One region of the Rhizobium sp. WYCCWR 11128 genome, then DNA from elsewhere that is predicted to be linked to it. Evidence: predicted binding sites of a transcription regulator. Region 1 holds the regulator's gene; each other region holds the start of a gene.
The links. Region 1 encodes PhoB, which activates phosphate uptake and scavenging genes when phosphate is short. Its sites were predicted from a motif close to TGTCATNNANCTGTCAT; they were not measured.
Positions count from the first base shown of each region.

Region 2: HX898_RS25690 (YdcH family protein) is a predicted target of PhoB. The motif match lies at 4,148-4,164, and genes of this name have one in related genera.
Region 3: phnC (phosphonate ABC transporter ATP-binding protein) is a predicted target of PhoB. The motif match lies at 5,710-5,726, and genes of this name have one in related genera.
Region 4: phnF (phosphonate metabolism transcriptional regulator PhnF) is a predicted target of PhoB. The motif match lies at 5,398-5,414, and genes of this name have one in related genera.

Region 1 is NZ_JACCEZ010000002.1:534,171-542,092, reverse strand. Features, by position in the region: gene HX898_RS10325 (Hsp33 family molecular chaperone) at 1-231, opposite strand, end outside; gene argF (ornithine carbamoyltransferase) at 322-1,236, opposite strand; gene HX898_RS10315 (aspartate aminotransferase family protein) at 1,279-2,478, opposite strand; gene HX898_RS10310 (GcrA family cell cycle regulator) at 2,899-3,432, shown strand; gene phoB (phosphate regulon transcriptional regulator PhoB) at 3,680-4,363, opposite strand; gene phoU (phosphate signaling complex protein PhoU) at 4,496-5,209, opposite strand; gene pstB (phosphate ABC transporter ATP-binding protein PstB) at 5,254-6,069, opposite strand; gene pstA (phosphate ABC transporter permease PstA) at 6,085-7,407, opposite strand; gene pstC (phosphate ABC transporter permease subunit PstC) at 7,404-7,922, opposite strand, start outside.
Region 2 is NZ_JACCEZ010000010.1:76,138-84,059, forward strand. Features, by position in the region: gene HX898_RS25660 (SDR family oxidoreductase) at 1-20, shown strand, start outside; gene HX898_RS25665 (alpha/beta hydrolase) at 66-1,121, opposite strand; gene HX898_RS25670 (hypothetical protein) at 1,235-1,849, opposite strand; gene ykgO (type B 50S ribosomal protein L36) at 1,962-2,087, opposite strand; gene HX898_RS25680 (5-(carboxyamino)imidazole ribonucleotide synthase) at 2,252-3,328, opposite strand; gene purE (5-(carboxyamino)imidazole ribonucleotide mutase) at 3,325-3,819, opposite strand; gene HX898_RS25690 (YdcH family protein) at 3,838-4,041, opposite strand; gene HX898_RS25695 (DUF465 domain-containing protein) at 4,270-4,443, shown strand; gene HX898_RS25700 (metalloregulator ArsR/SmtB family transcription factor) at 4,650-4,910, opposite strand; gene HX898_RS25705 (sulfite exporter TauE/SafE family protein) at 5,007-5,771, opposite strand; gene HX898_RS25710 (thiamine phosphate synthase) at 5,879-6,532, shown strand; gene HX898_RS25715 (tetratricopeptide repeat protein) at 6,543-7,625, shown strand; gene HX898_RS25720 (chemotaxis protein) at 7,665-7,922, opposite strand, start outside.
Region 3 is NZ_JACCEZ010000002.1:116,050-123,971, forward strand. Features, by position in the region: gene HX898_RS08140 (alpha-D-ribose 1-methylphosphonate 5-triphosphate diphosphatase) at 1-584, opposite strand, end outside; gene HX898_RS08145 (DUF1045 domain-containing protein) at 598-1,293, opposite strand; gene phnE (phosphonate ABC transporter, permease protein PhnE) at 1,414-2,766, opposite strand; gene phnE (phosphonate ABC transporter, permease protein PhnE) at 2,766-3,746, opposite strand; gene phnD (phosphonate ABC transporter substrate-binding protein) at 3,816-4,727, opposite strand; gene phnC (phosphonate ABC transporter ATP-binding protein) at 4,801-5,643, opposite strand; gene HX898_RS08170 (DapH/DapD/GlmU-related protein) at 5,762-6,379, opposite strand; gene phnL (phosphonate C-P lyase system protein PhnL) at 6,376-7,083, opposite strand; gene phnK (phosphonate C-P lyase system protein PhnK) at 7,211-7,922, opposite strand, start outside.
Region 4 is NZ_JACCEZ010000002.1:124,663-132,584, reverse strand. Features, by position in the region: gene HX898_RS08230 (methylglyoxal synthase) at 1-110, shown strand, start outside; gene HX898_RS08225 (glucokinase) at 128-1,153, shown strand; gene HX898_RS08220 (ABC transporter ATP-binding protein) at 1,303-3,090, shown strand; gene dapB (4-hydroxy-tetrahydrodipicolinate reductase) at 3,106-3,930, shown strand; gene HX898_RS08210 (2,3-bisphosphoglycerate-dependent phosphoglycerate mutase) at 3,952-4,587, shown strand; gene phnF (phosphonate metabolism transcriptional regulator PhnF) at 4,627-5,364, opposite strand; gene phnG (phosphonate C-P lyase system protein PhnG) at 5,485-5,961, shown strand; gene phnH (phosphonate C-P lyase system protein PhnH) at 5,961-6,569, shown strand; gene HX898_RS08190 (carbon-phosphorus lyase complex subunit PhnI) at 6,574-7,680, shown strand; gene HX898_RS08185 (alpha-D-ribose 1-methylphosphonate 5-phosphate C-P-lyase PhnJ) at 7,677-7,922, shown strand, end outside.

The DNA.
Region 1 (7,922 bases):
GAACTTGCCGTCGAACTTCAGCGACGTGCCGAGCAGCACCGTCAGCACGACGACTTCGGCAAGCAGCCGGGCAACGGGTGCGGGATAATGATGGCGCTCGAGGATGGCATCGAGCATCGGGCCGAGCTGGACGGCGCGGCCGCGCACATCCAGCCCCTCCACCTGGAAGGGGACGACATGGTCATCGCCGGCGAAATCGAACTGGCCGAGGGCGGCTGCAGCTTCTGCCATGGCTTTTCACTCCTAGTTTCAGAGCGATGGGCCAGCGTGCCCTTCGCTCACGCGGTCGCGAGTCTGTCTCTCGCGACGTCCGATTATGGTTCAGATCGCGCCCAGGCACCAAGCAAGAATCGACTTCTGCGCATGAAGACGGTTTTCCGCTTCATCGAAGACCACGGATTGCGGACCGTCGATCACATCATCAGTCACTTCCTCACCGCGATGGGCGGGCAGGCAATGCATGAACAATGCATCATTGCCGGCTTTGGCCATCAAGGCCGCGTTGACCTGATAAGGCTGGAAGACATTGTGACCCCGGGCCCGATGTTCCTGATTCATGGAGACCCAGGTATCGGTCACCACGCAATCGACGCCGGCGACCGCACGGTCGGCATCATGGCAGAGCATGATTTCGGCGCCCTCATTGCGGGCCCAGTTCAGATAGTGATCCTTGGGCTCGGAGCCAAGGGGTACGGCCATGTTCATGCGGTAGCCGAAACGCGCGGCACCCTCGACCAGCGAATGCAGCACATTGTTGCCGTCGCCGGTCCAGGCGATGGTCTTGCCCTTGATCGGGCCGCGGTGCTCTTCGAAGGTCATGATATCGGCCATGATCTGGCAGGGATGGGTGTCATCCGTCAGCGCATTGATCACGGGCACGGTCGCGTGCTCGGCAAGCTCCAGCATCCGGTTATGGTCGGTCGTGCGGATCATGATCGCATCGACATAGCGCGACAGCACCTTGGCGGTGTCGCCGATCGTCTCGGCGCGGCCAAGCTGCATCTCGGTGCCGGACAGGAACAGCGTTTCGCCGCCGAGCTGGCGCATGCCGACGTCGAAGGAGACACGGGTGCGCGTCGACGGCTTCTCGAAGATCATCGCCAGCATCTTGCCGGCGAGCGGCTTGTCGCCCGTGCCTGCCTTGAAGGCCTGCTTGCGGGAAAGCGCATCGTTCATGATGGTTCTGAGATCGGCTGATGTGACTGCCGAAAGATCGAGGAAGTGTTTTGGGCTCATATCGTCTTCTTACCTGTGCTGCGCCCGAAGGCGGCAAATTCTTCAAGCCGTCTTCTTGATCTTGGAAGCGCGGATGCTCTCGGCGGCGCGCTCGACGCGGGCAAGGCCCTCGCGGGCTTCCTCGGCGGTGACCACGAGCGGCGGAAGAAGGCGGATGACATTATCGCCGGCGGGCACGCCGAGCAGATGGGCGGCGCGGATCGCCTGCAGCAGTTCGGCTGAGGGAACGGCAGCCTTGATGCCGAGCAAAAGGCCCTCGCCCCTGATATCCTCGATCACATCGGGATAACGATCCTTCAGCGAGGCGAGGCCCTGCCGGAAGACAAGTGCGACGTCGCGCACCTGCTGGAGGAAGCCATCGGCAAGAATGATGTCGAGCACGGCGCTGCCGACGGCCATGGCAAGCGGATTGCCGCCATAGGTCGAGCCATGCGTGCCGGCCTTCATGCCGGAGGCGGCCTCTGATGTGGCAAGACAGGCGCCGAGCGGGAAACCGCCGCCGATGCCCTTGGCAACAGCCATGATGTCGGGGGTGACGCCCGACCATTCATGAGCGAAGAGCTTGCCGGTGCGGCCGACGCCGGTCTGGACCTCGTCGAGGATCAACAGCAGGCCGTTGTCGTCGCAGAGCTGGCGAAGCGCCTTCATGAACTCAGGCGTGGCAGGACGGACGCCGCCCTCGCCCTGCACCGGCTCGATGAGGATGGCGGCCGTCGCCTCGGTGATCGCGGCGCGGACCGCTTCGATATCGCCGAAAGCCACCTGATCGAAACCCGGCGCCTTGGGGCCGAAACCTTCGAGATATTTTTCCTGGCCGCCGGCAGCGATCGTCGCCAGCGTCCGTCCGTGGAAGGCGCCTTCGAAGGTGATGATATGGAAGCGCTCGGGATGGCCCTTGGAAAACTGATAGCGGCGCGCCGTCTTGATCGCGCATTCGAGCGCCTCGGCGCCCGAATTGGTGAAGAACACCTTATCGGCGAAGGTGGCGTCCGTCAGCCGTTTTGCCAGGCGCTCCTGGCCGGGGATCTCATAGATGTTCGACAGGTGCCAGACCTTGTCGGCCTGCTCCTTTAGCGCGCCGACCACATGCGGATTGCTGTGGCCGACGGAGGTGACGGCAACGCCGGCGCCGAAATCGAGATATCGCTCGCCAGTTTCGGTGATCAGCCATACGCCCTCGCCTCGCTCGAACCGCAGCGGGGCACGAGAATAGGTGTCATAAAGCGGCGCGGCTTCAGCCATGGCGCGATCTCCATCAAAGTTGCCGGGCAATGACTCCGGCTAAGGAAACCAGGCCCGAAAAATCAAAAATGCCGCCTTGCGGCGGCGAGTGGCACTATTTCCTTTTCGCGCTGCAATGTCAACAAAACGGCGCCCTTAGCGTATGCAGCACAGGTGTACAGCGGCATTTTCAGTCTTCAACAGGCATTATTGCAGAAATGACACGCAGGGGCAGCAAGTTGGGGAAAACTACGAATTCGATTCATCCGGATTCATGCGACTCTTGTCACGGAGTCAGGCTCACACTAGGTTAAAGATCAATTACTAGACTGCATGCGGCGGAACTAGTCACCAAAATTGATCAAGCGTTTCTTGTTTCGGAGCTCCCGGGACAACGGTGAGGGATTCTGCCATCACCAACGCAAAAGGTGGAGACAGGGCATGAACTGGACAGACGAGCGGGTCGAGAAACTCAAGAAACTTTGGGCCGAAGGACTGAGCGCCAGCCAGATCGCTGCGCAGCTTGGCGGGGTCAGCCGAAACGCGGTCATCGGCAAAGTGCACCGGCTGTGCCTTCCCGGCCGTGCCAAGGCCGGCGGCACCAATACCGCGGCGCGAACGCCGAAGCGCAATACATCGGCGCCGCGCGCGCCGAACTTCGCCTCCCGGATCACGACCCGCACCGTCACCCGCCAGCAGGGCGCGACGATGCTGAAGGAAGAGATCGAGATCGAAACGATCGAGGAAATGGAATACGTGCCGCGAGGCAATGTGGTGGTGCCGATTTCGCGCCGCCTCGGCCTGACGGAACTAACCGAGCGCACCTGCAAATGGCCGGTCGGCGATCCGCTGAAGGACGACTTCCATTTCTGCGGCTGCGAGTCCCCCGACAATTCGCCCTATTGCGGCTATCACCAGAAGCTTGCCTACCAGCCGGTGAACGAACGCCGCAGGGCAGCAGCGCGGGCCAGTTGAGCGCGGGCAACCATCGTTAGAATGCAGAAAACGGGCCGATTGGCCCGTTTTTTTATGCGCGGATGGAAGCTCAGGCTTCCCTCCGTCATGCTCGGCCTTGTGCCGAGCATCTGATCACCCCAATGACTTGAGGGTAAAACCTTTATTTTCAAATACTTAATTTAGCGAGCGCAGATCCTCGGCACAAGGCCGAGGATGACGTCGCGGGTTTTGCCAGGGCTTTGTCAGCAGGCTCAGATGGAAGCCCTCAGGCTTCCATCGAATAACCGGCGCCGCGGACGGTGCGGATGACGTCCTGCATGTTGGAGAAATTCAGCGCCTTGCGCAGGCGGCCGACATGGACGTCGACGGTGCGCTCGTCGACATAGATATCGTGGCCCCAGACGCCATCCAACAGCTGCGAGCGGGAGAAGACCCGGCCCGGCGACGACATCAGGAATTCCAGCAGGCGGAATTCGGTGGGGCCGAGGCGGACTTCGCGGGTCTTGCGATGGACGCGATGGGTCTCGCGGTCGAGCTCGATGTCACCGCATTTCAGCACCGTCGACAGCACCTCGGGGCGGGCGCGGCGCAGCATCGCCTTGACGCGGGCAACGAGCTCGGGGGTCGAGAAGGGCTTGACGACATAATCGTCGGCGCCCGTCGACAATCCACGGACACGCTCGCTCTCCTCGCCGCGCGCCGTCAGCATGATGATCGGCAGGCGCTCGGTTTCCGGCCGCATGCGCAGGCGCCGGCAGAGCTCGATGCCGGAAACGCCGGGCAGCATCCAATCGAGGATGAGAAGATCGGGCGTGCGCTCCTGGAGCCGCATTTCGGCTTCATCGCCACGAAGGATGGTATCGACCTCGAAGCCTTCCGCTTCGAGATTGTAGCGAAGAAGCACGCTGAGGGCTTCCTCGTCTTCAACAACTGCAACTCTCGGGATCATGCGTGTCGGTCTCCTCGCGCATGATCCTTAAACCAGGGTGATTTAAGCAGTGCATCCTGCGCAAATTCAAAAATTGGCTGCGACCTCTTTGCGCGCCCGGACGGGCGCGCACGCAATTGACTGTGCGGGCGGTTATTCGGTGACCGCGCCGACGGTGTTGGCGCTGTCATCCTTCGGACGATCACCTTCCGGCTGCGCGCCTGTCGCCATGTAAAAGATCGTCTCGGCGATGTTGGTGGCATGGTCGCCGATGCGCTCGATGTTCTTGGCGCAGAAGAGAAGATGCGTGCAGCTGGTGATGTTGCGCGGATCTTCCATCATGTAGGTCAGGAGTTCGCGGAACAGCGAGGTGTACATCGCGTCGATCTCGTTGTCGCGTTCACGGATCGCATTCGCCTTGTCGGCTGAACGATTGGTGTAGACATCGAGCACTTCCTTGAGCTGGACGAGCGCCAGCTCGGACAGATGCTCGAGGCCGCGGGCAAGCTTGCGGGGAACGCCGGTGCTTTGGACGGCGATGACGCGCTTGGCGGTGTTCTTGCCGAGGTCGCCGACGCGTTCGAGATCGGCGGCGATGCGGATCGAACCCATGATTTCACGCAGGTCCGAGGCCATCGGCTGACGGCGGGCGATCGTGACGATCGCCTTGTCGCCGATTTCGCGTTCGGCGTGATCGAGGATCACATCGTCCGAGATGACCTTCTGCGCCAGCGCCGTATCGCCGTTGACGAGGGCGCGCACGGATTCGCCGACCATCTGCTCGGCCAGGCCGCCCATTTCGGAAATCCGCCTGGACAGGAACTTCAGATCATCATCGTAGGCAGAAAAAATATGTGTCGATGCCATGGGGCTTTATCCTCGAATAACGGGAAGGCTTGGTGTCGCCAAAATCAACCGAAGCGACCCATGATGTAGTCCTGGGTGCGCGGATCGTCGGGATTGGTGAACATCTTGTCGGTGTCGTTCTCCTCGACGAGGTTGCCGAGGTGGAACATGGCGGTGCGCTGCGAGACACGCGCGGCCTGCTGCATGGAGTGGGTGACGATGACGATCGTATAGTTCTCGCGCAGCTCGTGGATCAGCTCCTCGACCTTGGCGGTGGCGATCGGGTCGAGCGCCGAGCAGGGCTCGTCCATCAAGATGACTTCCGGGCTGACGGCGACGGCACGCGCAATGCAAAGGCGCTGCTGCTGGCCGCCGGACAGGCCGGTGCCAGATTCATGCACGCGGTCCTTGACCTCGTTCCAGAGACCGGCGCGCTGCAGGCTGGTCTCGACGATCTGGTCGAGGTCGGCCTTCGACTTGGCAAGGCCATGGATGCGCGGGCCGTAGGAGACGTTTTCGTAGATCGTCTTCGGGAACGGGTTCGGCTTCTGGAAGACCATGCCGACGCGGGCGCGAAGTTCGACGACGTCGATATCGGGATCATAGACATCGTCGGTGTCGAGGGTGATCTTGCCGGTGACGCGGCAGCCGTCGATCGTGTCGTTCATGCGGTTGAGGCACCGCAGGAAGGTCGACTTGCCGCAGCCGGACGGGCCGATCAGGGCGGTTACGGTGTTTTCGCGGACGTTCAGGTTCACATCGAAAAGCGCGCGCTTCTCGCCGTAGTAAACCGAGACATCCTTTCCGATCATCTTATACGGGACGTTGCTCATCTTGTGATCCAGCGCCTTTTCAACTGCAGCTTCCGTCAACATGTTCATGATGTGTAACTCCGTTTACCAGCGGCGCTCGAAGCGACGACGCAAGAGGATGGCGCCCATGTTCATGACGATCAGGAACAGGAGCAGGACAATGATGGCACCCGAAGTACGCTCAACGAAGGCACGTTCTGCCTCGTTGGCCCACATATAGACCTGTACGGGCAGAGCCGTCGAGGGATCGAGCGGTGTCGTCGGCGCGTTGGCGACGAAGGCGACCATGCCGATCAGGAGCAGCGGCGCGGTTTCGCCGAGCGCGTGCGCCAGGCCGATGATCGTGCCGGTCAGGATGCCGGGCATGGCGAGCGGCAGCACATGGTGGAACACCATCTGCATCTTCGAAGCGCCGAGGCCGAGCGCTGCGGCGCGGATCGACGGCGGCACGGCGCGCAGTGCCGCACGCGTCGCGATGATGATCGTCGGCAGGGTCATCAGCGTCAGCACCAGGCCGCCGACCAGCGAGGCCGAGCGCGGCAGGCCGATGAAGTTGATGAAGACGGAAAGACCGAGCAGGCCGTAGACGATCGAAGGAACCGCGGCGAGGTTGTTGATGTTGACCTCGATCAGGTCCGTCAGCTTGTTCTTCGGCGCGAACTCCTCGAGATAGATCGAGGCGGCGACGCCGATCGGCAGGGCAAGCACGAGCACGATCAGCATCAGGTAGAGCGAGCCGATGAGGGCGACGCCAAGGCCTGCGGCCTCCGGACGGCTGGAATTGCCGTTGACGAAGAGGCCGGTGTTGAACTGCTTGTGGAGAGCGCCGCTCGCCTTCAGCTCGTTCATCCAGCCAACCTGCTTGTCGTTGACCTTGCGGTTCTTCTCATCGACAGAGAGGTCGATCTGGCCCTTGTTGGCGCTGTCGACATTGGCGTCGGCGAGCACCGTGACATTGACCGTCTTGCCGATGATCGACGGATCGGCCATCACCATATCGCGCAGCTGGATCGGCGCACCCTTGGACAGCATGGCGGATGCATCGCGCACGTCGGGACGGCTCGAGGCATTGACGTTCAGCTGCTTGACGATCGCGTCGCGCAAGAGAACCGGGTAGTTGGCGGCGATCAGCACCGAAGGGTCGGTCGCACGCTTGTTGCTCGGGTCGATCGTCTTCTCGGAGAATTCGATCGGCAGGGTGACCGCCGTCTGCTGGAAGGCGGTGTAGCCCTTGCCGATCACCGTCCACAGCAGGATGAAGAGGAAGACGAGACCGAAGGTGATGGCGGCAATGCCATAGGCCTGGAACCGGCGCTCGGCGGCGTAGCGGCGCTTGATACCGATATCGCGGCGCGCTGGCGCCTTGGAAACGGTGACGCCTGATGTGGGAGAAACAATATCCGTCATTCGTACTGCTCCCGGTATTTGCGCACGATGTAGAGCGCATAGATATTGAGGCAAAGCGTGATGCAGAAGAGGGTGATGCCGAGGGCAAAAGCAACCAGCGTCTGCGGCGAGGTGAACTCAAGGTCGCCGGTCAGCTGGTTGACGATCTTGACGGTCACCGTCGTCATCGGCTCGAAGGGGTTGATCTGGATGCGGGCAGCCACACCGGCGGCCAGCACGACGATCATGGTTTCGCCAATGGCGCGCGAGGCGGTCATCAGCAATGCGCCGACGATGCCGGGAAGGGCTGCGGGCAAGACCACTTTCTTGATGGTTTCGGAGCGTGTGGCACCAAGACCGAGCGAACCGTCACGCAGTGACCCCGGCACGGCGGTGATGATATCGTCCGACAGCGAGGACACGTAGGGGATCAGCATGATGCCCATGACGATGCCGGCCGTCAGAACGCTCTGCGCCTGGATGAAGTTGCTGTAGTTGCCGGAGAGGAGGCCGCTGACCTGGGCGGAAAAGTCGCG
Region 2 (7,922 bases), on a different contig from region 1:
GTGTGCGTCTCAGCGCGTGAGGTAGGCTTCAGGCTGTCGCCGACCGGAAATCCAAGCCGGAGAGGTCATACGCCGTGCAGGGCGCCTGGCCTCAACGACGGCGCGGTTGCGGCCGTCCGATCGCGTGAGGTGGCGGCAAGCCTCGCTTCGGCCTTGCGGGCGATTGCCTGCAGGTCGCGCGGCTTGCCTGATATCTTCTCCATGGCGGCGATGGCGACATCGGTTGCGAGGTAATCCGGCTTGTGGCCGACGCCGCTGACGGTAATGAGCTCCGAGCCTGATATATCGCGGGCAAGGCCGCGCGAGTGCAGGTGTTCCCAGACGATCTCGTCGCGGTCGCCCGTTATGATGACAGTCGGCGCGGTGATCTGCGAATAGAGCAGCGACTGCTCCTTCACATAGGCAAGCAGTCGTTTGAAATCGTTGGCGTTGTTGTGGAAGGCGCTGGGGCGCAGCGCCAGCGACGGACCGGTTTTTTCGATGTAATCGGCCGGGCGAGGATTGGGGCGGAAGACATTCAGCGTGCCTCGCTCCAGCCGGCTGAGCCCGAGCGGCACGACGATCGCGTGGTTGAAGAGCCAGCCGACGATCGGTACGGTTGCCACATGATAGTACCAGTCGATGCCGCCCGGCCATGGATGGGTGGCGGGCGCGAGGAAGAGCAGGCCGGCGGTCTTGTCAGGATGGCGCAGGCCGAAGGCGGCGGTGATCGCGCCGCCGAAGGAATGGCCGACGATGATCGCTTTCCCGATGCCACGCTTCTCCATCAGCCTGGCGATTGCATCTGCCTGGCCGGAGGGGACGGCGTTCTCAGGGCCGCCGCGTTCGGAATAGCCATGACCGGGACGATCGACGAACAGCATTTCCGCCCGGCCTTCGAGTGCGGCGCGGAAGGCAACGACCTGGTCGAGCAGATTGCCGCTGGCGCCGTGAATGAAGACCAGCGCCGGCAGATCCGCATTTTCGGGACGCTCGACGTGGACGGCATTCATGCGGTAGCCGCCGACATCCGTCAGTTCGCCGATATTCGGATAGGCGTGTTCGAATTGCCGCGCCTTATAAGTGGAGTAACCGATGGCGGCGGCAAGCGGGGCGAGAAGAGCGGAAACTTCTGCAAGCATGATCTCAACGAGCGATAATTGCGGGACGTCCTGCGGCTGACAACCGCCACATCGTTCCCTCTCTATTCTAAAATTGTGCAGCGTGATCCGACGTCAAGATCGCTGACCGGGAATCAGGTGCGGTTGCCGGCAAGTTTTTCCGCAAGCGTGTTGGCCTGTTCCTGTGCGGTGCGTTCGGCGGGATAGATATCGAGAAAACGCTCCCACGCCTTCAAGGTCAGCTGGTCGTTACCGGAATTGCTGAGGATCGCCGCCATGCCGGAGAGCGCGCCGAAATGGCGCGGCTCGAGATCGAGCACACGTTCGATGTCGGACATCGACTTGCGATAGTTTCCCATGACGAAATTCAGCGTGGCGCGGCGGTTCCAGCTTTCGGCATAATCGGGCTTCAGCGCGATCGCCTCGTCGAGGAAATCGAGGGCCGCGGGGTTGCGCTTTTCCTCGATCGCCTTGTCGGCCCACTGCATCAGCAGATTGACGGTGGCACTGCCGGAATCGTTCCATTCCATGCGGATTTCATTGGCGATGCCGCTGGCCTTTTCGGGATCGCGTTCACGCTTCAGCTGGCTGAAGAGTTGGTCGAGGTGCTGCTTCGGCGCATTGTGGGCATCCGCCTGCTCGACGATGACGTCCTTTTTCGCGGCGGCGGCCGGAAAGGAGGAGGTGAGGAAAATGAGGGCGAGCGGCAGCGCCGCTGATGTCAAAGCAAAAAAGCGCATGGCGGGCATATTAGCCCGCCAGCGCCGAAGATCAAACAAATTTGACGTGATCACCGCAGCGACCCACCGGATATATCTGCCGGCGCAAGCTCACGCGGCAGGGCGATCCGGACGCGCGAAATCAGCCCTGACGAGCCTTGAAGCGCGGGTTCAGCTTGTTGATGATGTACATGCGGCCCTTGCGGCGAACCAGACGGTTGTCACGGTGACGAGCCTTGAGCGACTTGAGCGAATTCTTGATCTTCATTTTTCTGATCCGCGATCTCTATGGGGGAATTCACATTCGCCCGTATCTTTAACAATCAAAAGCGCGCCATCGGGCGCGCTGTTTAGGTGGGGGAGCAGATACCCCGTCACCTTTTCCGTGTCAACCACATGAAGGTGTTTTTCCCAAGGCACAGGGGTGTTTTCTCAGGCCAAAACCGGCGATTTCGGCGTCAAGGTGGTGACATGGCCCATCTTGCGGCCGGGGCGCCACTCGGTCTTGCCATAGAGATGAACCAGCGTATCGGGGCGCCGCAGCCAGTCGGGAACGGCAAGGATATCGTCGCCGATCAGGTTCTGCATGACGCAGTCGGAATGGCGCTCGGCATTGCCGAGCGGCAGGCCGGCAACGGCGCGGATATGCTGCTCGAACTGGCTGACGACGCAGGCGGCTTCCGTCCAGTGGCCGGAGTTGTGGACACGTGGCGCCATCTCATTGGCGACCAGGCCGCCATCGGCAAGCACGAAGAATTCGATGCCGATGACGCCGACATAGTTCAACGCGGCAAGGATTTTCTCGGCCGATTGGCGCGCGGCGTCCGCCGCCGGCGCAGCGATCGCAGCGGGAACCGTCGAGGTGTGGAGGATGCCGTTGCGGTGGACATTCTCGGCGGGATCGAAGCAGACGACCGTACCGTCGGTGGCGCGGGCGGCGATGATCGAGACTTCGCGCTCGAAGGCAACGAAGCTTTCGAGGATGAGCGGCACGCCGCCAAGTGCTGCATAGGCGCCATCCGGGCTGTCTGCGGCCGAGCGGAAAACCTTCTGGCCCTTGCCGTCATAACCGAGACGGCGGGTCTTCAGCACGCCCTGGCCGCCGAAATCCTTCAGTGCCGCCTCGAGATCGGCCTGGCTGTCGATCGCATGGAAGCGGGCAGTTGATATGCCGCAGCCATTGAGAAAGCGTTTCTCGACGAGGCGGTCCTGGGCGGCTTCCAGCGCCTTCGGCGGCGGATAGACAGACACGCTCGCCGACAGCGTTTCGGCGGCTGCGACGGGCACGTTCTCGAATTCGTAGGTGACGACGTCGCAGATATCGGCGAGTTCGGCCAGTGCCGAGGGATCGTCATAGGCGGCGGTAATCTGCCGGTTGGTGAGCTGGGCGGCCGGGCAGTCTGCCTGCGGCTCGAGGATGACCGTGCGAAAATTCAACCTGGCGGCGGCAATGGCCAGCATGCGGCCGAGCTGGCCGCCGCCGATAATGCCGATCGTTCGTGCCGTCATAGATCGTCCATCGGGTATTCGGCGACGGCAGCACTCTGGCGCTCGCGCCATTCGTCGAGCCGGTCGGCGATTTCTTCGTCGGAAAGGGCAAGCACGGCGGCGGCGAGAAGGGCGGCGTTGACTGCGCCGGCCTTGCCGATGGCGAGCGTACCGACAGGAATACCGGCCGGCATCTGCACGATGGAAAGGAGGCTGTCCTGGCCGGACAGGGCTTTCGATTGGACCGGCACGCCGAAGACCGGCAGCGGCGTCATCGCGGCGGTCATACCCGGCAGGTGGGCGGCGCCGCCGGCGCCGGCGATGATGACCTTGAAGCCCTCCGCGCGTGCGCCCTTGGCGAAATTGACTAGCCGGTCGACTGTGCGGTGGGCCGAAATGATGCGCGCGTCATAGGGAATTTCCAGCGCCTCCAGCGTGTCGGCGGCGTTTTTCATGGTCTCCCAGTCGGACTGGCTGCCCATGATGATGGCGACGGGTGGTCTGTCTGTCATCGTTGCTGTTATTCCCTCTCAGGCGATGATGTCAGGGATGATCTGATCTTCCAGCTTGGAGAGCCTGTCCTTGATAACGAGCTTCTTCTTTTTCATGCGCTGGATCCGCAGAGCGTCGCATCCGGTCTGGATCATGGCGTTGATCGCGGCGTCGAAATCTTCGTGCTCCTGGCGCAGGCGCGCCACTATGAGCCTGATTTCCGCCTGTTCCTGATCGGCCATATGCATTCCCCGTTATCGTCCTTGGACCTTGTCCGATCTGGCGATGATTTCCGCAAGCTCCTATCATCAAATACAGGTAACGGCTAGTTAGTCTTGATCATGAAATTGCCATCCAGTCTTCATCTTTTGGCCTTCGACAAGCCTTCAAAAATATGTCACAGTCCCGCCCGTTGACACCTTGATCCCCGACGATGTTGGCCGGGGAGGGTAAGAGGAAGGAAGGGTCATATGACTGTTCAAGCTCATCTTGAGTCACTCCAGAAAAAGCATGTCGCTCTCGAGGAGGAGTTGCACGCGCTCAGAACATCTCCCTCTATTTCGGATACGGAGCTTGCCGAATGCAAGCGCCGCAAGTTGCGCATCAAGGACGAGATTCAGCGTCTTAAGTCATCCGTCCACTAATCTTCCCAAGGGTCGCCGGGCGATCATCTTGCGCAACAAGGTAAATCCATCCATTCCGCCAAAAATTTGCAAGAACCGGTGATTTGACACCATATTTGCGCCAGTCCGATGCATCCGGCATCGTGGCTGGCGCTTTTGGGTCTGTCACGTCCCACATCGCGTTCTTATGATTCGCATCGTATCCCCAGATCTTATGGGAACCTGCATCAGGCCCAGAACTGATCCAGCCACAAATTGAGCTTGTCGAAGCCGCGGTTATTGACCGTGTAGATGCGTTTGGTGCCTTCCGAGGTCACGGAAACGAGATTGCTGTCGAGAAGCGCCTTCAGGTGCTGTGAAACAGCTGGACGGCTGATCGGCAGGCCTTCGGCGAGCTCATTGACCGTCCGTGGCGCGCGACGCAATTCCTCCAGCAGAAACCGCCGGTTCGGATCGGCAATCGCAGAGAAAGGGTCGGTGTTCGACATGGCGGCAACGCTACGTCAAACCGGCCGCGCCAGCAAGGAAATTGTGCATTGCAGCGAATTGCAGCAATGCGAAGTGCAGCGGCGCTGTAGGGCCTCTTACCAGCCAAGGCCCTCGCGCACGATCAGGAAGGCGGCGATCAGCGCCATTGTATAGATGAAGGGATAGAAGATCTGTGGCCTCATGCGGCGCACGCACCAGGCGCCGGCAATGGTGGCGAGCGGAGCAAAGGGCAGAAGCGTTGCGGAGGTCGCAAGGTTCTGGGTGCCGAGCTGGCCGAGCGCGAAATAGGGGATCAGCTTGACAGCGTTGAGGATCGCGAAGAAGCGCACGCTGGTGCCGGTATATTCGCGTGGCTGCAATTTGAGCGGCAGGGCATAGATCTGGAAGGGCGCACCGCCGGCATGGGCGACGAAGCTGCCATAACCGGAAAATGTTCCCCAGAGGTTGGCGGCTACCGGCCGCTGGCTGCGCGGCGGGATCACCTTGCCGGCGCCCGGGCCGAAAGTGCTCCAGAAATAGCGCAGGCAGAAGAGGACGGTCACCGCGCCGATGACGATGCGCAGCAAGTTGCCCGGAACCAGAGCCGAGGTCGCCCAGCCCAGCGCAATGCCGGTGAAGGCGCCGGGCAGCATGATCTTCAGCGTCGTCCAGTCGCCATGCTTGCGCCAGATGACGAGCGAGATCATGTCCATGAAAACCAGGATCGGTAGCAGGATGGCCGCCGCCTCGACCGGCGAGACGACAAGGGCGAGGAAGGGCAAGCCGATCAGCGACAAAGCGTCGCCCATGCCGCCCTTTGCGAGGCCCACCAGCAGAACGGCGGGCACGGCGGCGTAGTAGAATAACAAATCCTGCGGCATGCTTTCGACGTCCTCCTCTTGCAAGCCTCGTCTAACGGAACTACTCACACAAAACGAGTGCGGATCCCTCATTTCGAAGGGGAATTCGCAGGAAACGGAAAGACCCCATGACCGAACCGGAAAACCGCTGCCGCCTTGTGCTCATCGTAGCCGATATCGCCGATGCCGATGAACAGGCAAAGATCGTCGCCGACGCGCTCAAGGGCGGCGATGTCGCTTCGGTGATCGTGCCGCAATACGGGCTCGACGACGGCACCTTCCAGAAACATGCCGAAAAGCTGGTGCCGTTGATCCAGGGCGCTGGCGCCGCCGCGCTGATTGCAGGCGACAGCCGTGTCGCAGGCCGGGCGAAGGCCGACGGCCTGCACCTTTCCGGCAATGCGGAGGCCCTTTCGGAGGCGATCGACAAACATGCGCCGAAGCTGATCGTCGGCGGCGGCAACGCGGCCGACCGGCACCATGCGCTGGAGATCGGCGAAGTCAGGCCGGACTATATCTTCTTCGGCAAGCTCGACGGCGACATCAAGCCGGAGGCGCATCCGAAGAACCTGGCGCTCGGCGAATGGTGGGCCTCGATGATCGAGATCCCCTGCATCGTCATGGGCGGCACCGATCCGGCCTCGGCGCTCGCCGTCGCCGAGACCGGAGCGGAGTTCGTGGCGATGCGGCTGGCGGTTTTCGGCGAGCCCGCCCGGGCGCCGTCCGTCGTTGCCGAGATCAATGCGTTGCTTGACGAAAAAGCGCCACGGTTTGAGGATTGAAATCGCGCTCATGCCGATCCCGCCCGCCCGTCATTTGAAATATCTCCTCGCCGGCATGGCCGCCTTCCTTGCGGCCGGGCCGAATATTGCCTTGGCGCAGGCGCCTGACAGCGTCATCAGTCAGCCGGGCACGGGGCCGGCTTCGACCTTTCGCACCGATCGGCCTTCCAGCCCGGGCGTGCAACCCTCCGACGGCGTCGGCGTATTCGACCGCATGGGCGCGAAGCTGCCGGACCTGCCGCCGGAGAAGGATTACAAGGGGCCGATCGACGAGGCTTACGGCGCCTTCCAGCGCGGTTATTACCTGACGGCAATGGACAAGGCGCTGCCGCGCGCCCAGCTCGGCGATCCGGCGGCGCAGACGCTGATCGGCGAAATCCTCTCGCAGGGCCTCGGCGTCAAGAAGGACGTGAAGAACGCTGCCTTCTGGTACGGCAAGGCGGCCGAAGGCGGCGATGCGGCGGCAATGTTCAAATATGCGCTGATCCTGATGGAAGGCGAGGGCGTGCCTCGTGACAAGGTCAAGGCCGACGACTACATGCACAAGGCGGCCGAGGCCGGCAATCCTTCGGCGGAATTCAACTGGGCACAGCTTCTCATCGCCGACAATCCCGGCGAGAAGGGACTGAGGCTGGCGCTGCCATTCTACGAGAAATCGGCCGAGCAGGGCATTGCCGATTCGCAATATGCCGTGGCGCAGATCTATGCGACGCTGAAGGACCTGCCGGAAGAAAAGAAGAAGCTTGCCCGCGAATGGATGGTGCGCGCGGCGCGCGCCGGCTTCGATACGGCCCAGCTCGATCTCGGTATCTGGCTCGTCAACGGCGTCGGCGGGCCGAAGGATTACGTCAAGGGCTTCGAATGGCTGAAACTTGCCGCCAATGGCGGCAATGTCGCCGCGCAGAACAAGCTCGCCCATCTCTATATCAACGCGATCGGCACGGCGCCCAATCCGATCGAGGCGGCGAAGTGGTACGTGCTGTCGCGCCGGGCCGGGCTCGCCGATCCGGCGCTCGAGGATTTCTATCTCGGCATCGAGGACGCCCAGCAGAAGGCGGCGATCGACGCCGCCAACAAGTTCCGGCGGCGATAGCGGCCGTTTGTCGACCCGGCCGACGACAGGCGTTTCAACCTAAAAAAGCGCATCGGCGAAGAGGTCTTCATCGTTTTCGGCTTTGGCGGTTTCGGCGGGAGCGGAGGTGCCGTCCTCGCTCGCCGGAATGATGCCGCGATGAATGCTGCGCTCCTGGACCATCGTATAGTGCTTGAAGATCTTGCGGTCGAGCGGCGCGATCGTCTCAGCGAGATCGGAGATATCGGCGACATCGGTGCCGGCGACGCCTTCGAGCATATCGGCGCAGCCGGCAAGGACTTCGCCCAGATTATGTTG
Region 3 (7,922 bases), 420 kb from region 1:
AAAGCCTCGTCGCTCAGGCCCCGCTTCTTCTGGTAGTAGAAAATATATTGATCCATCGTCTGGAATTGCCGCTGGCCGGGGGCGTGGTCCATCAGCGAGACGAGACGCACATGCCGGTCGCTTTCGAAATCGGCGAAATGTTCGAGCACATTGTCGGCCGAGACCTCGCAGCGCAAGTGGAGCAAGTGCTCGGCGCGCAGCCTGCCTTCCTTCTCCGCCGACTGGATGGCATCGGCCATCTCGCGCATCTCGCCATGTTCGAAGCCGCCGTCCTCGTCCGCACCCATGCGCAGGCAGTCGAACACGGTGGTAATGCCTGATGTGACGATCTGGGCGTCATGCGCCTGGATCGCGGCGGTCTTGTTCCAGCGGATGCCGGGACGCGGCTGGTAATGGCCTTCGAGATGGTCGGTGTGCAGCTCGACAAGGCCTGGAATGATGTAGTCGCCTTCAAAATCTTCGCCGGCTACCGAGTTACCCTCGGAGATGTCGGCGATCTTTCCATCGCGGATGAGGATCGAGCCCGAGAGGATGTCATCCTCGAGAACGATGCGGGCGTTGGAAAACACGGTCTCTTTGCTCATGTCGTCAGGTCTTTCAGCTTTTGGCACCGGCAAGCGGCAGCCAGGAATGAACTTTGAACGGGGCGCCGCGCGTCTCCTCGATGAAGACGGCAAGGCCGGAAATCAAAAGCGGCCGGCCGGTGAAATCGGCAAAACGCTCGGTCAGGATCGCTTTCATCACCTCGGCGCGTGTCTCGGGCACCTGGCCGCTCAGCGTCATGTGAAAGCCGAAATCCTCCATGACGTAAGGATAACCCCAGCGCTGCAGATGAGCGCGCTGGCTGTCGCTGAGCTTCTCCGGGTTGCGCCGCGCCATGTCGGCTTCGGAAAGCGCTGCGCGGAACGGTTCGAACGACCTTACCACCTTCGCGGCGAAATCCTGAAGAGGTTGATGAAGAGAACCGGGAACGAGGGCAAAAAAACGGCCGAGTTGCCCAAGCACGAGTTCAGGAATCTCGAAGGCTTGCGTGCGCTGGGCAAAATCCTCGGCAACGGTCATGAGATCTTTCTCGGTGACGGAGGAGGCGAGCGAAAACGGTGCCTTGATCGTGGCGTGAAAGCCGTAGCGGCGGGGGTCGGCGGTGAGCTCGAACTGTTCTGCAGCACCCAGCTGCTCATATTCCGGTGCAGGATAGGTCTCGCCGGTGAAAGCATTGCGGCCGAGCCAGAGCGAGGCCGCGCCGGTCAGGGGATCATCCTTCGGCGGCGAGAAATAGAGAGCGTAGCGCAAGGCTTTTATCCTGGGGATCGTCCAAACGGGGGAGCGCACTGTGCAGTGATTTGGCGGCGAACCGCAAGCAGGCTCCCGGCTAAAAGATTTCCGTGACAGAATGATGATGGCGTCAGTTCGTCAGTGGCCCTTTTTTCCCATCACGCGCGAACGCAGCGCATTCGAGAGGTTGTCGAAGGCGAAGACCACGAGGAGGATCAGCAGGACCATATAGGCGACTTTGTCCCAGTCCGAATTGGTCTTCATGGATTCGAGCAGCTTGAGGCCAATGCCGCCCGCACCGACGGCGCCGATTACGGTTGCCGAGCGGGTATTCGATTCCCAGAAATAGAGCGATTGCGAGATGAACACCGGCAGGACCTGAGGGATGACGCCATAACGTTGGACGGCCACCGGTGCCGCGCCGACCGATCTCACGCCCTCACGCTGCTTGTCGTCGATGTTCTCAAGCGCTTCGGCATAGACCTTTCCGAGCGCGCCCGTATCGGTGAAGAAGATCGCCGCGATGCCTGGAAGCGGCCCTGGGCCGAAGGCACGGGTGAAGAACAACGCCCAGATCAGCATGTCGATCGAGCGCAGGAAATCAAAGAGCCGCTTTGTGCCCCAGTTCGCAGCGCGGCTGCGCGTGATGTTGCGCGCGGCGATGAAGGCAAGCGGGAAAGCGACCAGCGTGCCGAACAGCGTGCCGACAAAGGCCATGACCAGCGTCTGCATCAACTTCGACAGGATGTCGCCATGCTGCCAGCTTGCATTGTTCAGGAAGTTGTCCAACGCCAGCGAGGCATTGGACTGGTTCGGATCGAGTCGTTCGCCGGAGAACATCAGGCCGACGACCTCAGGCAGGCTGCGGCCCCAGAAGGGCGAATGCGTATCGAAGAAGAAGTTTGCCCAGCCGAGGAAGCGGCGCTGGACATAGACCTGGTTGGTACGGATTTCCGCCTGTCCCGCGAAGCCGTAATAGACGTTCACCTTGTTGTCGTCTTGCTCCATCTGGGCAGGTGCGTCGGACGGCAGGGAGGCACGATCGCGGGTGATGGTCACGGGATAGAATTTGCCGTCGATATAGACGTCGACTCGGCTCGGCGTCACTTCCATGCGGTTGCCGGCGCTGCCGAAGGTGACGGTGTATCGGCTGCTATCGGCATTGGGCTTCAGCCAGTTGATATCGGCGCCCTCGGGATACTGGCGGCGGCTCGTCCATTGGGGGACGACCTGATCGTTCTGGAAACGCAGGCGCGGCTGGGCGCGCCAGGAATACCAGTCCTGGACATAGATCGCCGCGCGGTCCCAGTTGCCGTTCACGAAGGTGGGGATGACGTTGAAGAAGGCGAAGCAGAAGGCAAGGTAAACGAAGACCGCAGCTGAAATGAGGAGCAGACCCCAGCGCTGCATGAAGCTGCGATGGAAGACGTCCGGATAGGCCGAAAGCAGTCGTTCGCGCTCGGCGGCGTTGATGGTCGGAACAGAGGACATCAGGCTGCTCCCTGTCCGAATTCGAAGGACTGCTTGCCGATCAGCCGGCGGCGCAGCCAGGCGGAGAATTGGTCGACGCAAATGACGGTGATCAGCAGCAGGATGATGATCGCATAGGTCTTGGCAGCATGGTCGCGTCCGATCGACAGGCTGAAGACCTCGCCTATGCCGCCGCCGCCGACGGCGCCGATAATAGTCGAGGCGCGCACGTTGATCTCAGTCCGCAGCAGCGTGTAGGAGACGAAGTTCGGCAACACCTGCGGCAGGATCGCGAAGCGCACGCGCTCCAGCCAGCCGGCACCGGCGGCGCGCAGGCCTTCATCCGGCTTCATGTCGGCATTCTCGACGACTTCGAAGAACAGCTTCCCAAGTGCGCCGACAGTATGGACCCATACCGCGATGATCGCCGAAATCGGACCGATCGACAGGATCGCGGCGAGAAGACCGGCGACGACGATTTCCGGGAAGGCGCGCATGATTTCCATGATGCGCCGCACGACCCAGCGCGTCACGCCAGCACCGACCAGATTGGTGGAAGCGAAAAAGCAGAGCAAGAACGCGCCGCTCGCACCGAGAATGGTGGAGACGATGGCGATGTTGAGCGTGATCGCGAGCTGGTAGAAGAAATTCGGGATGTAGAAACTATCGGTGATCCAGACGCGGTCGCTTGTATAGTCGTATTTGATCGAACCGTCGGAGAAGGGCGACGGCAGGTCGAACATGGCGCGGAAGATCTCCAGCGGACTGTCCGGCACGAAGCTCTTCATGAAGTCGAAGAAATAGGGAAGGCGCTCGAAGAACTTGCCCGAATTGGCGCTGTTGGCGAAGTCGAGCGAGGCGCCGAGGATGATCAGGAAGACCACGATTGAAACGACGGTATAGATCCGCCGCGTTCGAACCTGGCTCTGATAATGATCGAGGATGGTGCGGGAGCCCTCCTGCAATCCGCTCAGAGAGTCCGCGCCGGCCGAGTGCGCCATATGTGGCTTCCTTCTTGAAAAAACGGCGGCATCATCATGATGCCGCCGCAAGACTGTTCAGACTGAGGATCAGCCGCCGATAACGGCCTTACGGGCGTCGATGATCGTCTGGTAGAAGCTCTGGTCGACCGGCGCCCAGTCAACGTAGCCGCCGCCCGTGAACGATTCGAAGCAGCTCTTGTCTGTCTTCGGCAGTTCGGCGAAGTAGGTGGTAACCTTCTTCTGGAGGTCGGCCGGCAGCTTCTGGGAAACCATCAGCGGACCGTTCGGGATGAGCGGCGACTTCCAGACTTCGACGATATCGTCCATGTCGAGCAAGCCCTTGGTGACCATCTGGTGCAGGTTGCCGGAGGAGTAGCCCTGCGCCCAGTCGCCCTGACCGGAACCGAAGGTGGTACCGACGTCGAACTTTTTGTCGAGAACGCCGAGAACGAGGTTCTCGTGGCCGCCGCCGAAGCCGGTTTCAGAGAAGTACTGCTTGACTGGAGCGCCGGTGTCCTTCGGAAGGGCAACGTTAGGAACAAGGTAGCCGGAGGTAGAGTCCGGATCAGCGAAGCCGAGCTTCTTGCCCTTGGCGTCGGCGAGCGTCTTGATGCCGGAATCCTTGCGGGCAACCATGATCGAGTAATAACCGGTCGAACCGTCGGCCTGCTTGGTGGTCAGAACCGGGGTGACGGCGTTTGGATCCTTGATATAGATCGCGGCGTAAGAGGCGGCGCCCATGACGGCGAGGTCGATCGTGCCGCCAAGGAGGCCCTGGATGACGCCGTTGTAATTCGGCGATGGGAAGAGCTGAACTTCGGAAACGCCGGTGGCAGCGATCAGGCCCGGCTTGACGCACTCGGTGCGGCGAACCTGGTCGGCTTCGTTTTCACCGCCATCGAGACCGATGCGGAGGACCTTGACGTCCTGGGCAGCAGCATTGCCGGCGAGGGCGGCGACGGCGATGGTTGCCATCAGGATCTTGCGGAATGCAGACATGGAAGTCTCCTTTTGTGACATGGTTTGTTTGTCAGTTATTTTTCCGACCGTTGTCCCGTCGGCCGGAAACGGGTCAGTGCACGGCGGCTGCTTTGGCCACCCTGCCGGATGAGACATCCTCGGCGCGGCGCTTGGATTCGAGGCTGGTCGAGGTGAGCGTTTCGTCGATGCCGGCGCCGTCCTTGTCGGTCCCGTAGATTTCCTTCACCGCTTCGGCGGTCAGCTCCGAGGGCTGGCCGTCGAAGACGACGCGGCCGCCGGCCATGCCGACGATGCGCTCACAATAGTTGCGGGCGGTGTCGAGCGTGTGAAGGTTGGTGATGACGGTGATGCCCTCGCGCTCGTTGATATCGCGCAGCGCATCCATGACGATCTTGGCGTTCAGCGGATCGAGAGAGGCGATCGGCTCATCGGCGAGAACCATTTTCGGGTTCTGCATCAGCGCCCGGGCGATCGCCACGCGCTGCTGCTGGCCGCCGGAAAGCGTGCCGGCTGCCTGCAGCGCCGTCTGCTCGATGCCGAGGCGTTCGAGTGCCGCGATGGCATGCACGCGTTCCTCGCGGGTGAAGATGTTGAGCAGGCTCATAAGCGTCGAGCGATGATTGAGGCGGCCGAGCATGACATTGGTGAGAACGTCGAGGCGCGGCACCAGGTTGAACTGCTGGAAGATCATCGCACAGTCGCGCTGCCAGTTGCGCAATGCCTGGCCGCGAAGCCCGGAGACCTCGACGCCGGCGAAATGAACGGAGCCGGAGCTCGGCTCCTGAAGGCGGTTGATCATGCGCAGCAGCGTCGACTTGCCGGCGCCGGAGCGGCCGATGATGCCGACCATCTGGCCCTGGGGAATGGCAAGCGTGACGGAATCGACAGCGAGCTTTTTTCCGAAACGACGTGTGACATTCTTCAGCTCGAACATCATGCTCTTCCCTTGCGATCCAGGCCTTGATCAGCATCGCATTAGTCTCGCTTGATGAACCTCGCATGTCATATTTGTGTAAGTCCTGTCACAATTCTTCGCCCCTATATCGGGGGTTTTAACCGCCGTAGCGGGACAGGAAATCTTCCGCGTCCAGGTTGCGAAAATCCTCGAGCGCCTGGCGCAGCCGGTCATGCTCCCAGTCCCACCACGAAAGCCTGTCCATCCGTTCGCCGACCTCTCTTGGAAAGCGCTCGCGAATGAGTTTGGCCGGTACGCCGCCAACGATCGTATAGGGCGCGACGTCCTTCGAGACGACGGCGCCGGCCCCGATCACCGCGCCATTGCCGATGGTGACGCCGGGCAGGATCGTCGCCCCGTGGCCGATCCAGACGTCGTTGCCGATCGTCACGCGGTTTGCGCGTCGCCAGGCGAAGAAGTCCGTTTCCACGTCGCCGTCCGGCCAGTAGTCGGCGGCGCGATAGGTGAAATGATGCAGTGTCGCGCGCCAGGTCGGATGGTTGGTGGCGTTGATGCGCACGGCGGCGGCGATATTGACGAACTTGCCGATCGTCGCACACCAGACGGAGCCATCCTGCATGATGTAGGAATAGTCGCCGAAGCTGGCCTCGCTGATGCGGCAGCGTTCCGAGACCTCCGTATAGCGCCCGAAGGTGGATTCGCTGACGGATGCCGTTTCATGAAAGTAGGGCTCGATACCCAGCTTGCGGCTCATGCAGCGATCTTTCTGGGTGAGAACTGCTGGACGTCGAGGATGCGGTCGGCGACGGCTTCGCGCACTTCTTCGTCGTGGAAGATGCCGAGAAGGGCCACACCCGCCTTCTTCTTTTCCGCGATCATGCCGACGACGACGGCGCGGTTTTTCGCGTCGAGCGAGGCTGTGGGTTCGTCGAGAAGCAGGATCGTGTGCTCGGTGATGAAGCCGCGTGCGATGTTGACGCGTTGCTGCTCGCCGCCAGAGAAGGTGGCGGGCGGAAGCTGCCAGAGCGTTTCCGGCAGATTGAGCCTGGCAAGCAGGGCGCCCGCCTTTTCCCGCGCCGTGACGGCGTCCTCGCCGCGTGCCACCAGCGGTTCGGCAACCACGTCGATCGCCGCGACGCGCGGCACGGTGCGTAGGAACTGGCTGACATAACCGAGTGTATTGCGGCGGACGTTGAGCACGGTGCGCGGATCGGTGGAGGCGAGATCGACGATGCGTCCGTCGTGGCGGATGAGGATCTGGCCGGTGTCGACGGCATAATTGCCGTAGATCATCTTGAGCAGCGAGCTCTTGCCGATGCCCGATGGTCCACCGAGCACGACGCATTGGCCCGATGCGACGGAGAAGGCGACATCGGAGACGACGGGTAGCTTGATGCCGTCACGCAGATGCATGGTGAAGCTCTTCGAGACTTCGGAAACGACGAGGGGCGTTGCCATGATTTCTTCTTTCTAGAGCAATTCCAGGAAAAGTGTGAAGCGGTTTTCCGTCCGGAATTGCGTAAAAACAAAAGGTTAGAACGGTTCTGTGCTGCCATGAAAACTGAACCGTTCTAGGTTTCCGACCTCAGACCTGCAGGATCGAGGAGACGAGCAGCTGCGTATAGGGTTCGCGCGGGTCGTCGAGCACGCGGTCGGTGAGCCCGTGTTCGATGACGTAGCCGTCCTTCATCACCATCATCCGGTGCGAGAGAAGGCGGGCGACGGCGAGATCGTGGGTGACGATGATGGCCGAGAGACCGAGATCGTTGACGAGGCCGCGCACGAGATCGAGCAGGCGCGCCTGCACCGAGACGTCGAGGCCGCCGGTCGGCTCGTCCATGAAGACGAGGCGCGGGCCGGTGACGAGGTTGCGGGCGATCTGCAATCGCTGGCGCATGCCGCCCGAAAAGGCGCGCGGCTGGTCGTCGATGCGGTCGGCGTCGATCTCGACGCGTTCGAGCCAGTCGATCGCCGAGGCGCGGATCTTGCCATAGTGCCGGTCGCCGATCGCCATCAGCCGTTCGCCGACATTGGCGCCGGCAGAAACGGTCATGCGCAGGCCGTCGGCAGGGTTCTGATGCACGAAGCCCCAGTCGGTGCGCATCAGGAAACGCCGCTCGGCCTCGTTCATGCGGTAGAGGTCGCGGTAGCTGCCGTCGCGCATGTGATATTCGACGCTGCCGGTGCTCGGCAGCAGCCGAGTGGAGAGGCAGTTGAGCAGCGTCGTCTTGCCGGAGCCGGATTCACCGACGATGGCGAGCACTTCGCCGGGCCAGAGCTCGAAGGAGACGTCGCGG
Region 4 (7,922 bases), 410 kb from region 1:
CGCACGATGTCGACGTGAAGGCGCTGATGCGACTGGCGATCGTCTACGATATTCCGATGGCGCTCAACCACGCGACCGCTATAAAACTTCTTCCCACACTCGAAGCCTGATCAGCACGGAACCGGCCATGCCAAAACCGAACAACAGCACCGCTCCGCAGCCTTTCCCGATCCTGATCGGCGATATCGGCGGCACGAATGCCCGCTTCTCCATCCTGACCGATGCCTATGCCGAGCCGAAGCAGTTTCCGAACGTGCGCACGGCGGATTTCGCCACGATCGACGAGGCGATCCAGCAAGGCGTGCTCGACAAGACCGCCGTGCAGCCGCGCTCGGCGATCCTCGCCGTCGCCGGCCCGATCAACGACGACGAGATCCCGCTGACCAATTGCGACTGGGTGGTGCGACCGAAGACGATGATCGAGGGCCTCGGCATGGAGGATGTGCTCGTCGTCAACGATTTCGAGGCGCAGGCGCTGGCAATCGCCGCGCTTTCGGATGAAAATCGCGAACGGATCGGCGACGCTACCGGCGACATGATCGCCTCCCGCGTCGTACTGGGACCAGGCACCGGCCTCGGCGTCGGCGGGCTCGTGCATGCCCAGCACAGCTGGATCCCGGTTCCCGGCGAAGGCGGCCATGTCGATCTGGGGCCGCGCAGCAAGCGCGATTATGACATCTTCCCGCATATCGAGACGATCGAAGGCCGCGTTTCGGCCGAGCAGATCCTCTGCGGGCGCGGCCTCGTCAACCTCTATCACGCCATCTGCGTGGTCGACGGCATCGAGCCGACGATGAAGGATCCCGCCGACATCACCTCGCACGCGCTTGCCGGCAGCGACAAGGCGGCCGTAGAGACCGTCTCGCTGTTTGCCACCTATCTCGGCCGCGTGGCGGGCGACATGGCGATGGTGTTCATGGCGCGCGGCGGCGTCTATCTCTCCGGCGGCATCTCGCAGAAGATCATCCCGGCGCTGAAGAAGCCGGAATTCCGCATCGCCTTCGAGGACAAGGCGCCGCATACGGCGCTGCTTCGCACCATCCCGACCTATGTGGTGACACATCCGCTGGCAGCGCTTGCCGGGCTTTCCTCCTATGCGCGCATGCCGGCGAATTTCGGTGTCTCGACGGAAGGCCGCCGCTGGCGGCGCTAGGCCCGCACGCAAAGCAAATAGAGCGTCCTTGGCGCGTCCTATCCGGGCGCGCGGCGCTCTAGCCAAACCGGTCCCAACTCTTTATAGACCCCGGCAAATGTGCGCGTCGCCTTCGCGGGGCGCTTGGTCCGAGACAGGAAACCTCATTTTTGGAAGCGGCGGAAAGCAGAACGCAGAGCGTCAGCAGCGATACCGTAACCGGCATCCTGAAGCGCATCATCGCTGAAAACGGCCGGGACCATCTCTGGGGCTATGTCTTTGCGATTGCCTGCCTCATCGTGGTGGCGCTTTCGACGGCGTTCACCGCCTGGATCATGCGGGCGATCATCGACGAGGCCTTCGCCAATCGGCGCGCCGACGTCGTCTGGATCATCTGTCTTTCGATCTTCATCGCCTTCGTGCTGCGCGGCTTTGCGAGCTATGGCCAGGCGGTGGCGCTGTCCAGGGTCGGCAACGATATCGTCGCGCGCTACCAGCGCCGACTCTATGCGCATCTGATGACGCTTTCGGTCGGCTTCTTCAGCGAGGCGCGCTCGGCCCATATCGCCGCGCAGGTGAGCCAGAATGTCAGCGGCATCCGCGACGTGCTCAATCTGACGATCACCTCGACGGTGCGCGACCTGCTGACCTTCGTTTCGCTGCTCGCCGTGATGATCATCCAGGATCCGCTGCTCAGCCTTGCCGTGTTCATCATGGCGCCGCCGCTGCTCTATGCACTGCGCTATGTTTCCAAGCGGCTGCGCTCGGCGACCCGCGAGGCAGTGCATCTGAACAGCCACGTTCTCGGCGCCATGCAGGAGACGATCCAGGGCATCGCCATCGTGAAAGCCTTCACGATGGAAGAAGAGTTGGAGCGCAAGGTCAACAAACTCATCAAGGGCGCCGAAAGCCGGGCGAACCGGATTGCCCGGCTGTCCGAACGCACCTCTCCTCTGACGGAAAGTTTCGCGGGCTTTGCCGTTGCCAGCGTGCTTGCCTATGCGGCCTACCGCTCGATCTACTTCAATGTGCCGCCGGGCGCCTTCTTCTCCTTCGTCACGGCGCTGCTGCTTGCCTATGACCCGGCCCGCCGGCTTGCCCGCCTGCAGGTGCAGATGGAGCGCGCCGTCGTCAATGCGCGGATGATCTATGAATTGCTCGACATGGAACCGCGCCAGCGGGACCTGCAGGATGCCCGGCCGCTGACGGTGACGCAGGCGAGGATCGAATTCCGCAATGTGTCCTTCGCCTACGGCAATGAGAGCGTGCTCAGTGGCGTCAGTTTCATTGCCGAGGGCGGCGCGACCACAGCGCTGGTCGGCCCCTCTGGCGCCGGCAAGTCCACCGTCATCAGCCTCATTCCGCGCTTCTACGATCCGCGCGAGGGTGAAATCCTGATCGACGGGCAGGACATCGCCCACATCACAAAGAAGTCGCTGCGCCAGCAGCTCGCCTATGTCTCGCAGCAGCCCTATCTGTTCGAGGGCACGATCCGGGACAATATCCGCTATGGCCGGCCGGAAGCGACCGATGCCGAGGTGGAAGAGGCAGCACGCCTTGCCTATGCGCATGACTTCATCTCGGCACAGCCGCAGGGTTACGAGACACCGGTCGGCGAAAACGGTGTGACGCTTTCGGGCGGCCAGCGCCAGCGGCTGTCGATCGCACGCGCCCTGGTGCGCAATGCGCCGATCCTGCTTCTCGATGAGGCGACCTCGGCTCTCGACACCGAATCCGAAGCAGCCGTCCAGAAGGCGCTCGACGAAGCGATGAGCGGACGTACCGTCGTCGTCATCGCCCATCGGCTTTCGACCGTGGTGCGCGCCGACAAGATCGTCGTCATGCAGCAGGGCCGCGTCGTCGAGGAAGGCAATCACGAGACGCTTGCGAAGGTCAGCGACGGTCTTTACGCTCGCCTCAACAACCTGCAGAGGCCTTCGGCCTCCGATTCAAACTGACCTGGTGAGACTGACATGAGCGAAGCTGCGATGAAACTGGTGGTGGTTGGCGCAGCAGGACGCATGGGGCAGACGCTGATCCGGCTCATCCATTCGATCGAGGGCGTGAACCTGCATGCCGCGGTCGAGCGCGCCGGCTCGCCCTTTATCGGCAAGGATGCCGGCGAGATCGCCGGTCTCGGCCCGACCGGTGTCGTCATCGGCGACGATCCGCTCAACGCCTTTCTCGATGCCGAAGGCGTGCTCGACTTTACCTCGCCTGCCGCAACCGTGGAATTTTCAGGCCTCGCCGCGCAGGCCCGCATCGTCCATATCGTCGGCACGACGGGCTGTTTACCCGACGACAATGCCAAGATCGCGGCGGCGGCCCGCCATGCCCGCATCGTCAAGTCGGGCAATATGAGCCTCGGGGTCAATCTGCTCAGCGTGCTCGCAGAGCAGGCAGCGCGTGCGCTCGATCCTGATGACTGGGATATCGAGATCCTGGAAATGCACCACAAGCACAAGGTGGATGCGCCTTCCGGCACTGCTCTTCTCATCGGCGAGGCTGCGGCAAAGGGGCGTGGCATCGATCTTGCCTCGCAATCGGTCCGAGTGCGCGACGGCCATACCGGCGCCCGCGAAGCGGGCACCATCGGCTTTGCGACGCTGCGCGGCGGCTCGGTCATCGGCGAGCATTCCGTGCTTTTTGCCGGCGAGGGTGAAATCGTCACCCTGTCGCACAGTGCGGCCGATCGCTCGATCTTCGCGCGCGGCGCCATCAAGGCGGCGCTTTGGGCGCGCGACAAGAAGCCGGGTCTCTATTCCATGCTCGACGTGCTCGGGCTCACTTCCTCATAACGATACTACGGAGGCATATTCATGAGCGGTACCCTCGTCCTCGTTCGCCACGGCCAGAGTGACTGGAACCTGAAGAATCTCTTCACCGGCTGGAAGGATCCCGATCTGACCGAGCTCGGCGTCCAGGAAGCCAATGCAGGCGGGGCGGCGCTCGCCGAATACGGGATCAAATTCGACGTCGCCTATACCTCGGTGCTGGTGCGCGCGCAGCACACGCTGAAGCTCATCCTCGACAAGGTCGGCCAGCCCGATCTCCTGACGATCCGCGACCAGGCGCTGAACGAGCGCGACTACGGCGACCTCTCCGGCCTCAACAAGGACGATGCACGCGCCAAATGGGGCGAGGAACAGGTGCATATCTGGCGCCGCTCCTATGACGTGCCGCCTCCCGGCGGTGAAAGCCTGCGCGACACCGGCGCCCGCGTCTGGCCCTACTACCTCACAGAAATCCTGCCGCGCGTGCTCAGGGGCGAGAAGGTGCTGGTTGCCGCGCACGGCAATTCGCTGCGCTCGCTTGTCATGGTGCTCGACAAGCTGAGCAAAGAAGGTGTGCTCGCCCTCAATCTCGCGACCGGCGTGCCGATGGTCTACACGCTGAAGGCGGATTCCACCGTCGCTTCCAAGGAAGTGCTCGGCGACATGTCGGGCGCGCATTGATCTCAGCTGATCTTTCCCCGCTTCGGCGGGGAAAGGCGCTCAGTTCTCGATGGTGAACTGGACCCGGTCGGCCGCGAAGCGGCTGATCGAATATTGCACCGGCACACCCTCAAGATCGGTATTCATCGCCTTGGCGATCAGAAGGATGGCACCGGGAGTGAGTTCGAGGTCGGCCATATCGGCTGCACTCGCATGGGCGGCCGTTACCTCGGTCGTCGCCCGGACATAATCCGGCAGGCCGAGTTCGGCGAAAGCCTTCGTGATCGATTCCGCGGTCCGGTAAGCCTCACCGATACCGGCAAAGCGCTTGGCGGGAAACCAGCTCGTCGCCCTTGAAACCGGGCGCTTGTCTGCCTGGCGCAATGTTTCCAGGCGAATCACCTGTTCTCCCGGCTTCAGGCCCAGCCAGCGGGCGATCTCGGCACTCGCCTCCTCCTTCGCCTCATTGAGCAGCAAGCCGCGCATTTCACGCGCTTGATCGCCAATGCCGGCGGTGAAGCGCGTGCGCCTGGTGATCGGGAAATTCAGCCGCTCCTTGCGCTCGATCAGCGTGCCGCGACCTTGTACCGCACGGACGATCCCCTCCTGCGCCAATGCCGCCAGCGCACTGCGCACCGTATGCCGGTTGACGCCGAATTGCTGCGCCAGCACGGTTTCCGGCGGCACCATTCCCGTTTCGTCATAGGTTCCGCTGCTGATCGCCTCGCGAATCCGATCGGCGATCTGGCGCCAGAGCGCCACGCCGGTTTGCCTTTGCACCTGCTTCAATCCTGCCATTCCACCCCCTGCCCTGCCATTCCACCCCGACGATGTCACACGCTTGTCACGACATCGATTTAGAGCTAATTATAGCTTGTATGGTTGTCTATATCAATAGACATTTAAAGGGAAGCGGCGATGATATCAGCGGACAGCAAAGACGCTGCGTCACAGACGGCATCCGGGCGCAAACGCGCCGCCGATCTGCTGGCGCGTGCGGAGCGCAGCGAACTCTCAGCGGCCTTCGATGCGCTGCCGGAAAAGCCTGTGGCCCATCAGGTGCGCGGACCGGAAACCGGGCTGGTGATGGTGCGCGGACGCATCGGCGGCGGCGGCGCTCCCTTCAATCTCGGCGAAGTGACCGTGACGCGGGCGACGGTCCGGCTCGGCACAGGCTCGGTCGGTCATGCACACGCGCTCGGCACCGACCGCGAAAAGGCCAGGCTTGCGGCGATCTTCGACGCGCTCTGGCAGGAGGACGCGACGAAGGATTTCGTCGAACAGGCCCTGCTTTTACCGATCACTGAGCGGATCGCCGATGCCGAACGCCGCAAGGCGGACGAGACGGCGGCAACCCGCGTCGATTTCTTCACCATGGTGCGGGGAGACAACTGATGGGCCTGAAAACAGAAGCTCTGACCGGCGGCTTTGCCGAGCCGGTCTTCCATTCCCAAAGCGTCTTCAAGATGCTGATGGACGGTATGGCCCGCCCCGGCACAATCCAGACCGTTCTGCCCGACGTCGCTCCGCCGGCACCGCTCGGCATCGCCGCCGGCACGATCGCGCTGACGCTTTGCGACCACGACACACCCGTCTGGCTTTCCCAGGGACTGGCGAGATCCGCCGTGCCGGAGTGGTTCGGCTTCCATACCGGCGCGCCGTTGACCACCGAAAAAGCCGAAGCGCGCTTTGCCTTCACCGAGGCCGGCACCGCACTTTCCTCCTTCGGCCTCTTTGCATCAGGTACGCAGGAATATCCCGACCGCTCGACGACTGTTGTCATCGAACTCGCCGAACTCGAAGGCGGCCGCAGTCTGGCGCTGATGGGTCCCGGCATCCAGAGCGTGGCGGAGATCGCGCCTATCGGCCTGCCGGAGACCTTCCTGCGGCTCTGGACCGAGAACCGCGCGCTCTTTCCGCGCGGCGTCGACATCGTGCTGACGGCGGGCAAGCGTTTCCTCTGCCTGCCGCGCACCACCAAGATCACAGCAACGGAGATCTGAGCTCATGTATGTTGCCGTCAAGGGTGGCGAGGCCGCCATTGCCAATGCCCACCGCCTGCTGGCCGACCGCCGCCGCGGCGACCGCTCGCTGCCGGCGATCGGTATCGAACAGATCGTGGCGCAGCTGGCGCTCGCCGTCGACCGCGTCATGGCCGAGGCTTCGCTTTTCGACCGCACGCTCGCAGCACTTGCCATCCGCCAATCGCGGGGCGACATGATCGAGGCGATCTTCCTGCTGCGCGCCTACCGCACGACGCTGCCGCGTTTCGGCTATTCGAAGCCGCTCGACACGGCTGATATGACGATCGAACGCCGCATCTCGGCGACCTACAAGGATCTGCCGGGCGGCCAGCTTCTTGGGCCTACCTTCGACTATACCCACCGCCTGCTCGATCCCTCGCTGCTTTCGGACGAGGCGGTCGAGACGCCCGCTCAGCGCGCCGCCGAGACCGGCCGGGTCATGCGCGTCTCCGAAATCCTCGGCGAAGAAGGCCTGATCGAGGCCGACGGCGACATGCCGGAAGATCACGAGATCGGCGACCTGACCCGCGAGCCGATGGAATTCCCGATGACCCGCGACCTGCGCCTGCAGGCGCTTGCCCGCGGCGACGAGGGCTTCCTGCTGGCGCTCGGTTATTCTACCCAGCGCGGCTATGGCCGCAACCACCCCTTCACCGGTGAAATCCGCATCGGCGACGTCGAGGTGGAATTCGACGTGCCGGAACTCGGTTTCGCCGTCTCGCTCGGCACCATCCAGATCACCGAATGCCAGATGGTCAACCAGTTCAAGGGTTCGGCCAAGGCGCCGCCGCAATTTACCCGCGGCTACGGCCTGGTCTTTGGCCAGAGCGAGCGCAAGGCGATGGCGATGTCGCTGGTCGACCGGGCGCTTCGCGCCGAAGAGCTCGGCGAGGATATCACCGCGCCGGCACAGGACGAGGAATTCGTCATCTCGCACTCCGACAACGTCCAGGCGACGGGCTTCGTCGAGCACCTGAAGCTTCCGCATTATGTGGATTTCCAGGCCGAACTCGATCTCGTCCGCCGTATGCGCCGCGAATTCGAAGCCGCCCGCAACGGTGGCGAAGACATGAAGGAAGCCGCCGAATGACCGATCTGGCCAGCTACAACTTCGCCTATCTCGACGAACAGACCAAGCGGATGATCCGCCGCGCCATCCTGAAGGCAATCGCCATTCCGGGTTACCAGGTGCCCTTCGCCTCGCGCGAAATGCCGATGCCCTATGGCTGGGGCACCGGCGGCGTGCAGGTGACGGCCTCGATCATCGGACCGGACGACGTGCTGAAGGTCATCGACCAGGGCGCCGACGACACGACCAACGCCGTTTCGATC